DNA from 3 places in the Silvania sp. genome. Region 2 is predicted to be linked to each of the others. Evidence: predicted binding sites of a transcription regulator. Region 2 holds the regulator's gene; each other region holds the start of a gene.

Region 1 (4,250 bases), on a different contig from region 2:
CAGGCCTGAGTGATCAGGGTCAGCGACACGGTATTGATCGCTTTCAGACGGCGGTTGGCCCGCGACCAGCGGGAAGACTCCATGTTCAGGTTGCTGCGCATCCCTTCCAGCGCGGCGGTGCGACGAACCAGCGCACCCCAGGCGTTATCCATCTCTTCGCTGTCACCGTGCCTGATGCACAGCTGCATCAGTTGGTACTGGGCGACGATCAGCGCATCCAGCTCCCGATCCACTTCCTGCTTGATTGAGCGGGGGGAGAACAGCAGATCCGCGACGATCGCGCAGACAATCCCCAGCACGATCTCGCTGCAGCGCTCTAATGCGAACTGCGGGGTCAGCAGCGGATTGGCCTGAATGGTGATGATAATGATCAGCGCCGTGTAGCCGGAAAGCCCCCACGCATAGGAGTTTTCAACCCGCACCAGCGAGGAGATCCAGGTACAGAAACCGGCCCAGATACAGCACACCATCAGCATCAGCAGCGGGGTGCGGATCATCAGAATAATGATCGTCAGCGCGGCAATACAGCCAATAAAGGTGCCGACGATACGCAGCATCCCGCGGTAGCGAATTGCACCGGAGTACGGTTCACCCCCTGCCGCAAATGCCGGACCCGCGGCCACAAGCGCCGCCGTCAGTACCGCCCAGCGGGGCGTTTCTAGCTGAAAGTGGAACCCGACAAACAGCGCCAACACGATGGCGCAGGCCAGCTTAACCGCAAAGCGCAGGTGCTGGCTGGCGATGGAAAAAATGCCCATAGCGATTAACCGAACTCACGCAGGCGGTGGGCGATTTTGCGAAACAGGGAGTCATGGCTGGCATCCCGATCTTTCTCGCCGGTGATCACCACTGTGGCGGTGGTGCCCGCAGGCCAGATATTGCCCCGCTGATCGTCCAGACGAATGCGCACCGGCACGCGCTGGGCCAGGCGTACCCATTCAAGATTGGAATCGACCGTCGCCATCCCTTTGCTGTCGCGGGTGGCGCTGGAGTTGGTTACCCCTGCCGCTATGCTGTCGACCGTCCCTTTCAGGACACGGTTGCTGCCAAGCGGGGTAATTTCCACCCGATAACCCGGACGGACGTTTTCCAGCTTGGTCTCTTCCATGTAGGCGAGGACGTAGAAGGAGTGCTGTTTGACCAGCGCCACGGCGGGAGAGCCGCGGGTAATAAATTCACCGGTATAGACGTTAAGGTTGGTCACCCAGCCATCAGCCGGGGCGCGGATCACCGTACGTTCCAGATCGAGCTTCGCCAGATCGCGCGTGGCTTCGGCCTTTGCCTGCTGGTGCAGCACGGTTTGCAGCAGGTTATTGGACTGCTCGATCTCCTCGCGGGACATCGCCTGCACCCCCAGCTTGTTACGGCGGCCAGCCTCCCGGCGTTTCTCTGAGGCCAGTGCCGTGTAATAGGACACGTCCGCTTCTGCCTCTTCCAGCGCTTTCTGGTAACGCGGCTGATCGATGGTAAACAGCACCTGGTCCTTTTTGACCAGCTGGTTGTCATGCACGTTGACGGCGGTGATCAGCCCCGCCACATCCGGGGCAATCGCCACGATGTCGGCGCTGAAGCGCGCGTCACGCGTCCAGGGTGATTCGGTGTAAAAGACCCACGCGCGAAAAATAGCGATGAACGCGAGGATGACCAGCGCCATGGTAATGGCGGTACGGGAGATTTTTTTTGTTAGCGTTTTCACATCTACCTCAAACAAACAGGCGCGATACCAGATAGAACAGGCAGCAATACAGCGCAGAATTGAACAATGCAGGGTGCCAGACGAAATCATAGATCCCGGTAGGAGCCAGCACCTTTCGCACCAGCCAGAAAATCGCCAGTGATAAAAGCAGTTCGAAAAATATCGGTGGGAACGATAAACCGAACGCCACGATAACGGGAAACAGACTCATGTTGACCTTGATTAGAGAGCGAGCAGGCGACAGAATTTTTATGCTTACACCACCGCAAAAGTAGCAAGAACAGCCGGGGCGAGAGTGGTGTCGCTATAATGTATGAATAATATATTAGCGTAACTGTTATGCTGTTATCTATCATATGTGATCTAAATCACTTTTAAGCCAGAGTGAACAATGGAACGTCTTAAACGAATGTCGGTATTTGCCAAAGTGGTTGAGCTGGGGTCTTTTACCGCCGCCGCCAGGCAATTACAGATGAGCGTCTCATCGATAAGCCAGACCGTCGCCAAACTGGAAAATGATCTCCAGGTGAAGCTGCTTAATCGCAGTACCCGCAGCATCGGTCTGACGGAAGCCGGGAAGATTTATTACCAGGGCTGTCGGCGGATGCTGTATGAGGCGCAGTCGGTGCATGAGCAACTCTACGCCTTCAACAACACCCCCATTGGCACCCTGCGCATTGGCTGTTCATCAACTATGGCACAAAATGTCCTGGCCGCGATGACCGCCGATATGCTGCAGGAATATCCGGGGCTGACGGTGAATTTAGTCACCGGTATTCCGGCCCCGGACCTGATTGCCGACGGGCTGGACGTGGTAATCCGCGTGGGTGCGCTGCAGGATTCGAGCCTTTTCTCCCGTCGTCTGGGCAGCATGCCGATGGTGGTATGCGCGGCGAAAAAGTACCTGGCGCGGGCGGGGATTCCGGAAAAACCAGCCGATCTCGCCAATCATGCCTGGCTGGAGTACAGCGTGCGGCCGGACAACGAATTTGAGCTGATTGCCCCCGAAGGGCTCTCCACCACCCTGCTCCCGCAGGGCCGCTTCGTGACCAACGATCCGATGACCATTTCCCGCTGGCTGGTGGCGGGCGCCGGGATCGCTTACGTCCCGCTGATGTGGGTAATCAACGAAATCAACAGCGGCGATCTGGAGATCCTGTTCCCGCGCTACCAGTCCGATCCACGTCCGGTGTATGCCGTGTATACGGAAAAGGACAAACTCCCGCTGAAGGTGCAGGTGTGCATCAACTATCTGACGGATTATTTTGTGCAGGTGGCGGCGCTGTTTAAGGAGATGCGGGGCAGGAAGGAGTAAACAGAAGCCCTCGAGCAGAGGGCTTCTTGATGCACGATTAGGCAGTACCGCCGACGGTCAGGTTATCCACTTTCAGGGTCGGCTGACCGACGCCAACAGGCAGGCTCTGTCCCTCTTTGCCGCACACGCCGACACCGTTATCCAGCTTCAGGTCGTTACCGACCATCGAGATCTGCTGCATCGCTTCAATGCCGGAGCCAATCAGGGTTGCGCCCTTCACCGCTTTGGTCACTTTGCCCTTTTCAATCAGATAGGCTTCTGAGGTTGAGAAGACAAATTTACCCGAGGTGATATCCACCTGACCGCCGCCAAAGTTTGGCGCGAAGATCCCGTACTCTACCGACTCGATGATCTCCTGTGGCGTGGACTTGCCCGCCAGCATGTAAGTGTTGGTCATGCGCGGCATTGGCAGGTGCGCGTAAGATTCTCGGCGGCCGTTACCGGTTGGTGCCACGCCCATCAGGCGCGCATTCAGTTTGTCCTGCATGTAACCTTTCAGGATGCCATTTTCGATCAGCACGTTGTACTGACCCGGCGTCCCTTCATCGTCAATGGATACGGAGCCACGACGATCGGTCATGGTGCCGTCATCGACCACGGTGCAGAGTTCAGATGCCACCAGCTCACCCATATGACCGCTGAATACAGAGGTGCCGCGACGGTTGAAATCACCTTCCAGACCGTGACCGACCGCTTCGTGCAGCAGTACGCCAGGCCAGCCTGCACCCAGGACTACCGGCAGCGTACCCGCAGGTGCCGCCACGGCTGACAGGTTAACCAGCGCCATGCGCACGGCCTCTTTCGCCCACGCGTCGGCGCGGACTTCACCCTCTTCCAGGCCGAGGAACCATTCGTAACCGAAACGCCCACCGCCACCGCTTGAACCGCGCTCGCGCTTGCCGTCATCTTCCACCAGCACGCTGACGGATAAACGCACCAGCGGGCGCACGTCGGCAGCGAGGGTGCCATCGGTTGCTGCCACCAGAATCAGCTCATACACACCGCTCAGGCTGGCAGACACTTCCTGCACGCGCTTGTCTTCCGCGCGTGCGACTTTGTCGACGCGACGCAGAATATCCAGCTTCTCTTCGCGGCTTAAGCTCTGCAGCGGATCGATGCTGGTATAGAGCGCTGAATGCTGAACTTCGCCCAGCGTCTTCACGCGACCATCACCATTTTCGCGCACGATGGTACGCGCCGCCTGGGCGCTCTGCTGCAGCGCGGTGAGGTTAATCTGGT
Region 2 (4,250 bases):
GTGTTCAGATGCCCCAGCACGCGCTGGAGATGTTGTTCCAGCGTGCTCATCGGGCCGTACGTCAGGGTTTCGGGTGCTTCCAGGATATTCTCATCGCCGCTTTCACCGGCTGAATCATATTCCAGACGCTGCTGACAGCGCTGAAGGGCAATTTCACACGACTGCAGATAACGCTGGGCCAGGTCTGGCGTCAGCATCGTATGCTCGCGCGCCAGGGTGGTCATCGCGTTGATATGCTCGACGATGAACTGGCTGTGCGTGACCCACAGTTTCATATCCGCCAGATAAGCCGAGTTAAAGCCGGGCTCCTGCATCGCCTGATTCAGCGAGTTGAACAGGGCGTTGTGCGCCTGGTTAACCTTCATGCGCTGCCAGGCCAGCGGCGTCGGCTGCGGATCGTCACTGAGGATCAGCCGGATAGCCTCCTGATCCGCTTCCAGCGCATCGTGGGCGTTCTGACGCAATAGCCCGCTTTGCCACTGCGGCCACAGCCACACCATCCCGCCAAAGGCAATCAGGCAGCCAATCAGGGTATCGACCAGCCTGGCGAAAATATACTGATCGCCATTCAGGGTGAGCAGCTGCAGGGTATACACCGCCGTGACCGTGAAGCCCACCATCGCCCAGCCATAGTTCTTGCGAATAAACAGGTAACTCACCAGCGTAATCACCAACATCCCCGTCAGCGTAAAACCTTCCGCCACGTGGAAGTGCAGGGCGATACCCGCAATAATCAGCCCTGCCAGTGTGCCGCCCGCCCGATGGAGGATGCGTACCCGTGTGGCGCCATAGCCGTTCTGGGTTACGAACAGCACTGTCATCAGGATCCAGTAGGGTTTTGGCAGATGCAGGGCAACGCCCATCAGGCTGGCGATACTCAGCATCACGCTGATGCGTGCGGCGTTGCGCAGGGCGGCGGATTTCAGCGAAAGATAGCTTCTCAGGGCCGGGATCAGCGGCAGGCGTTTCTGCTTATCTGCCATCAGGTCGCGTGGATAGAGTGGGCGCTGGGTTCGCAGCACGCGGGCAATGCGGCTGAAGTGCCATGCACAGAACTGGCCTACCGGGTTATCCGGATGCTGACGGGCGATTTTCTCCAGCGCACCAAGCTGCTTATCCATGGTGAAACGGGTAGGGTAGCGGTGATACAAAATATCGTCCGCCAGCACGCGCAGTCGTGCGGCAACCGTCCGGGCATTCCAGCGCAGTACCGATTCCGCATGGCTGCGCTCGACCAGCTTTTGCACCTCGTGCGGGTGATGCAGACTGACGGAGATATGCTCCTGCAGATCGAGTCCCACCTGGAAGGTGCGCAGCAGGCGTTTATATTCATGATTTTTATTGGCTGCCAGCATGTGCAGCTGCTGATAGCACTGGCTAATCAGATCCACGACCTTCTGCTGGCGGGCCAGCAGGGGAGGTAACGATTTTTCGGGATCGGTGTGTTGCGTCAGCAGGGTATATTTTGCTTCGCAATAATCGGCAAGCTGTTGATAGAGCAAACTCAGCGATTCACGCAGCGGTTGTTCGCGCCACAACCAGAACCAGAACCAGTTAAACAGCCCGTACCACAGGGTGCCCAGGGCATAGATCAGAAGCGGCGCCCAGATCGGCATGTTCCCCGCCAGGCTCAGGGTAAAGATGGCGGCAATCAGCGAGGCGGGCAGCAGACGTGCGTGCAACGAGCTTAATTCCGCTGTTACGCCCAGGGTCATCGCCAGTACGGTCAGAATTAGCGGTAGCGGGATATCCTGCGCCAGTAACAGCTGTACGGCCAGGCTACAGCCAGCAAACAGCGACCCGCCGACAATCAGGCGCTTGAAAAAGCGTTTATGCGGGGTATCGAGACCGGCGATATTGCAGCAGGCCGGAACGAGCGAAAAGAGCAGACCTTGTTGCAGATAGCCCAGGATCAAACCCACAGCCACAGGGAGACATAGCACCAGGGTTTGCCGCAGTGCGTAGTTAACTTCCGGGTGATAGATGAGTCTGCGCCACATGGGTGAGAGAGACAAAAACGGCGTGCCACCTTGCGATGTCACGCCGTTTGCACGGAATTAACGCGTTCCGTAGACCACGATAGTTTTACCGTGGGCGGAGATCAGGTTTTGATCTTCCAGCATTTTCAGGATACGACCCACTGTCTCACGAGAACATCCGACGATCTGACCGATTTCCTGACGGGTGATTTTAATTTGCATTCCGTCCGGGTGGGTCATGGCATCGGGCTGTTTCGCCAGGTTCAGCAGGGTCTGAGCGATGCGGCCGGTAACGTCCAGGAAGGCGAGGTTACCCACTTTCTCCGACGTGACCTGCAGACGGCGAGCCATCTGCGAAGAGAGACGCATCAGGATATCCGGGTTAACCTGGATCAGCTGGCGGAACTTCTTATAGGAGATCTCTGCCACTTCACACGCGGTTTTTGCACGAACCCAGGCGCTACGCTCCTGACCTTCTTCAAACAAGCCCAGCTCGCCGATGAAATCTCCCTGATTCAGGTAAGAGAGGATCATCTCTTTGCCTTCTTCATCTTTGATCAGCACTGCTACTGAGCCTTTGACGATGTAGTACAACGTTTCCGCTTTTTCACCCTGGTGAATCAGCGTGCTCTTCGATGGGTACTTATGAATATGGCAATGAGACAAGAACCATTCGAGAGTCGGGTCTGTTTGCGGTTTGCCAAGCACCATGCGCTGTTATCCTCTGTTATAAGCTATCTCCAGAGCCAGGATGTGCACCTTTTACTCTGGGGTTGCAATCGAATTCTTCCCCGTACCTGGGAAACGGGCTGTCACAAAATTAGCAGCCTGTAATGTGTGATGTCCTCTGCATACATGTGTAACGTCAATGTATTACTGTAGCATCCCGACTGTTTTAGCATAGGTTTTGCTGCGTGTCTCCTGGTGTCTCGCTTCAGCTTGATGCAGGTCGCCTTCCGTTGCCAGAATTGTTACTGGCGCGTAATCTGTCATGAAAAATGCAAACCTGGAGTGAATAAAATGCAAGCGCGTGTTAAATGGGTTGAAGGGTTAACGTTCCTCGGCGAGTCAGCTTCCGGGCACCAGATTTTGATGGATGGCAACTCCGGTGACAAAGCGCCAAGTCCAATGGAAGTGGTGCTGATGGCTGCGGGGGGATGCAGTGCGATCGACGTGGTATCGATCCTGCAAAAAGGGCGCCACGATGTGACCGACTGCGAAGTGAAGCTAACGTCTGAACGTCGTGAAGAAGCGCCGCGTTTGTTCACCCATATCAATCTGCACTTCCTGGTAACCGGCAAAGAGCTCAAAGATGCGGCGGTGTCCCGTGCGGTCGACCTGTCGGCTGAGAAGTACTGCTCGGTGGCGCTGATGCTGGAAAAAGCAGTCAAGATTACGCACTCGTATGAAGTGATCGAGGCGTAGGGCTTACGTAAAAAGCCGGGCGGCGCGTTGTACCCGGCCTACGGGCCCGGAATACACCCTCAGGCCCGGTAAACATCGCGCCACCGGGCACGAAATCAGGCGATCTTCTTCCCTTCCATTAGCCGCTGAACCAGTGGCGTCATGATCAGCTCCATTGCCAGCACCATCTTCCCGCCCGGCACCACCAGTGTATTCATATGCGAGATAAACGAACCCTGCAGCATGGCCAGCAGCCAGGGGTAATCGATCTCCTCCAGATTGCGGAAATGAATCACCACAAAGCTCTCATCCAGCGAAGGAATAGCTTTGGCGGCAAACGGGTTGGAGGTATCCACCGTCGGCACGCGCTGGAAGTTAATGTGGGTGCGTGAAAACTGTGGGGTGAGGAAGTTGATGTAATCTTCCATGGAGCGCACCACTGAATCCATTACCGCTTCTCGCGAGTGTCCGCGCTCGCTGGTATCGCGCGTCAGCTTCTGGATCCACTCCAGGTTGACAATCGGCACGACGCCCACCAGCAGATCAACATGGCGCGCCACGTCGTGCTGCGGCGTGACGACCCCGCCGTGTAACCCCTCATAAAACAGTACGTCGGTGGGTTCCGGCAGCGGCTGCCACGGTGTGAAGGTGCCCGGTACCTGGTTCCACGGCACCGCTTCATCGTAGGTGTGCAGGTACTTGCGCGCATGGCCCGTACCGCTGCGCCCATACTCGGCAAAGGTTTGCTCCAGCAGGCCAAAGTCGTTGGCATCCGGGCCAAAGTAGCTGATGTGTTTGCCTAAATCACGGGCCTTGCGAATGGCCATGTCCATTTCAGGGCGGGTATAGCGGTGAAAGCTATCGCCT
Region 3 (4,250 bases), on a different contig from region 2:
GGCCTGCTGCGGGCAGAGCCGCAGGCAGGTGTCGCACTGCTGACAGTGGCTCTCTTCCCACCAGACCCGTCCGGCCTGGATATTCAGCGCATCGTGCGGACAGTGCGGCACGCACTCCCCGCAGTCGTTGCAACGGCCTATCGTCCACGGGTTGTGGCAGGTTTTACAGCGCAGGTTGCAGCCCTGCAGGAACAGGGCCAGGCGACTGCCCGGCCCGTCGACGCAGGAGAAGGGAATAACCTGACTAACTAAAGCGCATCTGCTGTTCATGGCTTATCACGCGCGGCTGGCGCTCCAGGATTCGGGTGTTGTGGGCGGCCTCGTCACCCAGCCAGGTGGTGTTGGTGCGCGATCCTTCTGCGCGGTATTTTTCCAGATCGGACAGCCGCACCATATAACCGGTGACGCGCACCAGATCGTTGCCCGCGACGTTGGCGCTGAACTCGCGCATCCCGGCGCGGAAGGCACCCAGGCAGAGCTGCACCACCGCCTGCGGATTGCGTTTGACGGTCTCGTCGAGGGTCAGGATGTCGCTGATCCCGGCGTGATAGTGCTGGTGATGCGGTGCCACGGCCAGCAAATGGCTGATGGGATCGGGTTCATCGCCATAAGGCAGGCGCGCCCCCGGCGTGGTGCCAATATCCGAGCTGATCCCCGACTGGGCGTGCAGCATCGCCCGCTGCTGCCAGCCATGTTTCACTGGGGTGTTTTCTACAAAGGCGGCCAGCTGTTCGCTGATGCGATACCCCAGCGCGTTGGCCTGCGCATCTTTACCGTATCGTCCGCTGAGCCCGGCTTTCTCGCACAGCACGTTCACTGCTTCTGCCAGACCGTACATGCCGAACATTGGCACAAAACGGTCGGCCTCGATCAGCCCTTCCTTGACGAGGAAGCTATTCTCAAAGAAGCCGGATTGCTGATAGAGGAAATCACACCGGGCATCAATGATGGCGATCTGCTGCTGGCAATAGTGCGGCAGGCTGCGGGTAAAGAAGTCTTCAACGCCGTCGCTTTGCTCCGCAATCGCCTTCAGATTGAGGCGCACCAGGGTGCTTCCGCCGCCTGCCAGCGGCAGGGAATTGTAACAACTGACCACGCCAAAACGGTTTTTTGTGAAAATTTTATCATTTTCAGGGCCGTTGGCGATGTGGGGTTTACTGCACTCGCAGATGTTTTTGGCCACTTCCAGCAGCAGATCGTCAGGGGTGATCGCCGGATCGTAGATAAAGGTCAGATTCGGTGAAACCTGCTTGAGTTCTGCATCGGCGCGTAAAATTGCCCGAGTGATGGGGCCATCCGCCGGGCCAATATTGGCATGGACAAAGGCATCCGGCAGGGTACGATCGAGATAGCGCCAGAAACGTTTTATTCGGTTATCGACTTCGTCTTGTGTTAGAATTCTAACATAGGGTTGCAGCAGCGTATCGAGATGCCCGAGAAACACCGGCATCGAAGTCACGGACGGGACGTGGTGGTAAAGAATAGTGAGTAGAGACAGGGCATCATCAAGATCCTGTGCCCCTTCCAGCTCCAGCCATTGTGAGCCTTTTGCCAGGAACGCCGCATAGTCGGGTAGCACATAGCGCGGTTTGTAGGGCGCATGGCCTTCAAACATATCGCAGATATACCCGGCTTCCAGTGCGAGGCGCGCTTCAGACGCCAGGGCAGGATAGGGCAGATTATTTTCTGCCTCCAGCGCCAGAAAGTGGCGTTTTTGTTCGGGACTTAACACCGGGCTTGTCACAATTTTCTGGCAACGTTGTTGCAGGGTATCGGGACTGGCTGTGGACATTGTCGCTTCCTTATTCTGCTGCAAAAGTGGGGAAGAGTGTAAAAAGAGTCCCGCCGTCCGCCTTTGATCCTGCGCGGGTGCCTGGTGCTTTAACCGGCAGTTACAGCCAAATTATTTGAAGTTGATCGCATTACAGTTATGCAAAGTTGTATGTGTATTTCATTAACTGTGATGAATGTCGAAGTGAGGATGCGGGTGAATGTTAGAATACTCACAGACCCGCAAGGTACAATTTTACGGCTATATGCCTGGAGAATGTTATGACCGACTTAACCGCAAGCAGCCTGCGCGCGTTGAAACTGATGGACCTGACTACCCTGAATGACGACGACACCAACGAGAAAGTGATCGCCCTGTGTCATCAGGCGAAAACCGCAGTGGGCAACACCGCGGCGATCTGCATCTACCCACGTTTCATTCCCATCGCCCGTAAAACCCTGAACGAGCAGGGTACGCCGGACGTGCGCATCGCGACTGTGACTAACTTCCCGCACGGTAACGACGATATCGAGATCGCGCTGGCAGAAACCCGCGCGGCTATCGCTTACGGTGCAGACGAAGTGGACGTGGTCTTCCCTTACCGTGCACTGATCGCCGGTAACGAGCAGGTTGGCTTTGATCTGGTTAAAGCCTGTAAAGAGGCCTGTGCGGCGGCAAATGTGCTGCTGAAAGTGATCATCGAGACCGGCGAACTGAAAGAAGAAGCGCTGATTCGTAAAGCATCTGAAATCTCGATTAAAGCGGGTGCTGACTTTATCAAAACCTCTACCGGTAAAGTGCCGGTCAACGCTACCCCGGAAAGCGCGCGCATCATGATGGAAGTGATCCGCGATATGGGCGTGGAAAAAACCGTTGGTTTCAAACCGGCGGGCGGTGTGCGTACTGCGGAAGATGCGCAGCAGTTCCTGGCCATTGCTGATGAACTCTTTGGTGCCGACTGGGCTGATTCCCGTCACTACCGCTTTGGCGCATCCAGCCTGCTGGCAAGCCTGCTGAAAGCACTGGGCCACGGCGACGGCAAGAGCGCCAGCAGCTATTGATTCATTCCCTGCGGCGGTTCATCCGCCGCATTTAACCTGATTCCCCGGGGGTTCCCTTGTTTCTCGCACAAGAAATTATTCGTAAAAAACGTGATGGTCATGCTTTAAGCGACGAAGAGATCCGTTTCTTTATCAACGGTATTCGTGACAACACCATCTCTGAAGGGCAGATTGCGGCCCTGGCGATGACCATTTTCTTCCACGATATGGCGATGCCGGAACGTGTATCGCTGACCATGGCGATGCGGGATTCAGGTACCGTTCTGGACTGGAAGAGCCTGAATCTTAATGGCCCGATCGTTGACAAACACTCCACCGGCGGCGTGGGTGATGTCACCTCGCTGATGCTGGGGCCGATGGTCGCGGCTTGCGGCGGCTATATTCCGATGATCTCAGGGCGTGGCCTTGGGCATACCGGCGGCACGCTCGATAAACTGGAAGCCATCCCGGGGTTTGATATCTTCCCGGATGACAATCGCTTCCGCGACATAATTAAAAATGTGGGTGTGGCGATTATCGGCCAGACCAGCTCACTTGCTCCGGCGGACAAGCGTTTTTACGCCACGCGTGACATTACCGCGACCGTCGACTCCATCCCGCTGATTACCGCTTCGATCCTCGCCAAGAAACTGGCTGAAGGGCTGGATGCGCTGGTGATGGATGTGAAAGTGGGCAGCGGCGCCTTTATGCCAACCTATGAACTCTCCGCAGCCCTGGCCGAAGCGATCGTTGGCGTCGCCAACGGTGCGGGCGTGCGCACCACCGCGCTGCTGACCGACATGAACCAGGTGCTGGCGTCCAGCGCCGGTAACGCCGTCGAAGTCCGCGAAGCGGTGCAGTTCCTGACAGGCGAATACCGCAATCCGCGTCTGTTCGACGTCACCATGGCGCTGTGCGTTGAGATGCTGATTTCAGGCAAGCTTGCCCAGGACGATGCCGACGCGCGTGCAAAACTGCAGGCGGTACTGGATAACGGTAAAGCGGCAGAGATCTTTGGCCGCATGGTCGCCGCGCAGAAAGGCCCGGCTGATTTCGTAGAGAATTACGCGAAATACCTGCCTACCGCGATGCTGAGCAAAGCCGTTTATGCGGATACGGAAGGTTTTGTTTCGGCAATGGATACCCGCGCGCTGGGCATGGCGGTGGTCTCTATGGGCGGTGGTCGTCGTCAGGCCTCCGACAGCATTGATTACAGTGTTGGCTTTACCGATATGGCCCGTCTGGGCGACAGCGTTGATGGACAGCGTCCGCTGGCGGTGATCCATGCCAAAGACGAAAACAGCTGGCAGGAAGCCGCTAAAGCGATGAAAGCGGCCATTACTCTGGCGGACAAAGCGCCAGAAAGCACACCAACCGTCTATCGTCGCATTACTGAATAGCGGTATACTGATCTGATCGCTTTTTTATGAAGCACTGAG

The links. Region 2 encodes CRP, which controls carbon source genes, mostly activating them, when cyclic AMP is high. Its sites were predicted from a motif close to ATGTGANNNNNNTCACAT; they were not measured.
Region 1: a site for CRP is predicted at 2,053-2,070, ahead of aaeR (HTH-type transcriptional activator AaeR). Genes of this name have one in related genera too.
Region 3: a site for CRP is predicted at 1,906-1,923, ahead of deoC (deoxyribose-phosphate aldolase). Genes of this name have one in related genera too.

What each region holds. Positions count from the first base shown of each region.
Region 1 is NZ_JBOGBT010000029.1:15,125-19,374, reverse strand. Features, by position in the region: gene aaeB (p-hydroxybenzoic acid efflux pump subunit AaeB) at 1-758, opposite strand, end outside; gene aaeA (p-hydroxybenzoic acid efflux pump subunit AaeA) at 764-1,696, opposite strand; gene aaeX (p-hydroxybenzoic acid efflux pump operon protein AaeX) at 1,704-1,907, opposite strand; gene aaeR (HTH-type transcriptional activator AaeR) at 2,088-3,011, shown strand; gene tldD (metalloprotease TldD) at 3,049-4,250, opposite strand, start outside.
Region 2 is NZ_JBOGBT010000108.1:70,151-74,400, forward strand. Features, by position in the region: gene ACRDD5_RS21630 (YccS/YhfK family putative transporter) at 1-2,000, opposite strand, end outside; gene crp (cAMP-activated global transcriptional regulator CRP) at 2,058-2,690, opposite strand; gene ACRDD5_RS21640 (OsmC family protein) at 3,000-3,404, shown strand; gene ACRDD5_RS21645 (phosphoribulokinase) at 3,500-4,250, opposite strand, start outside.
Region 3 is NZ_JBOGBT010000094.1:36,058-40,307, reverse strand. Features, by position in the region: gene ACRDD5_RS18200 (YjjW family glycine radical enzyme activase) at 1-270, opposite strand, end outside; gene ACRDD5_RS18195 (YjjI family glycine radical enzyme) at 245-1,792, opposite strand; gene deoC (deoxyribose-phosphate aldolase) at 2,053-2,832, shown strand; gene deoA (thymidine phosphorylase) at 2,889-4,211, shown strand.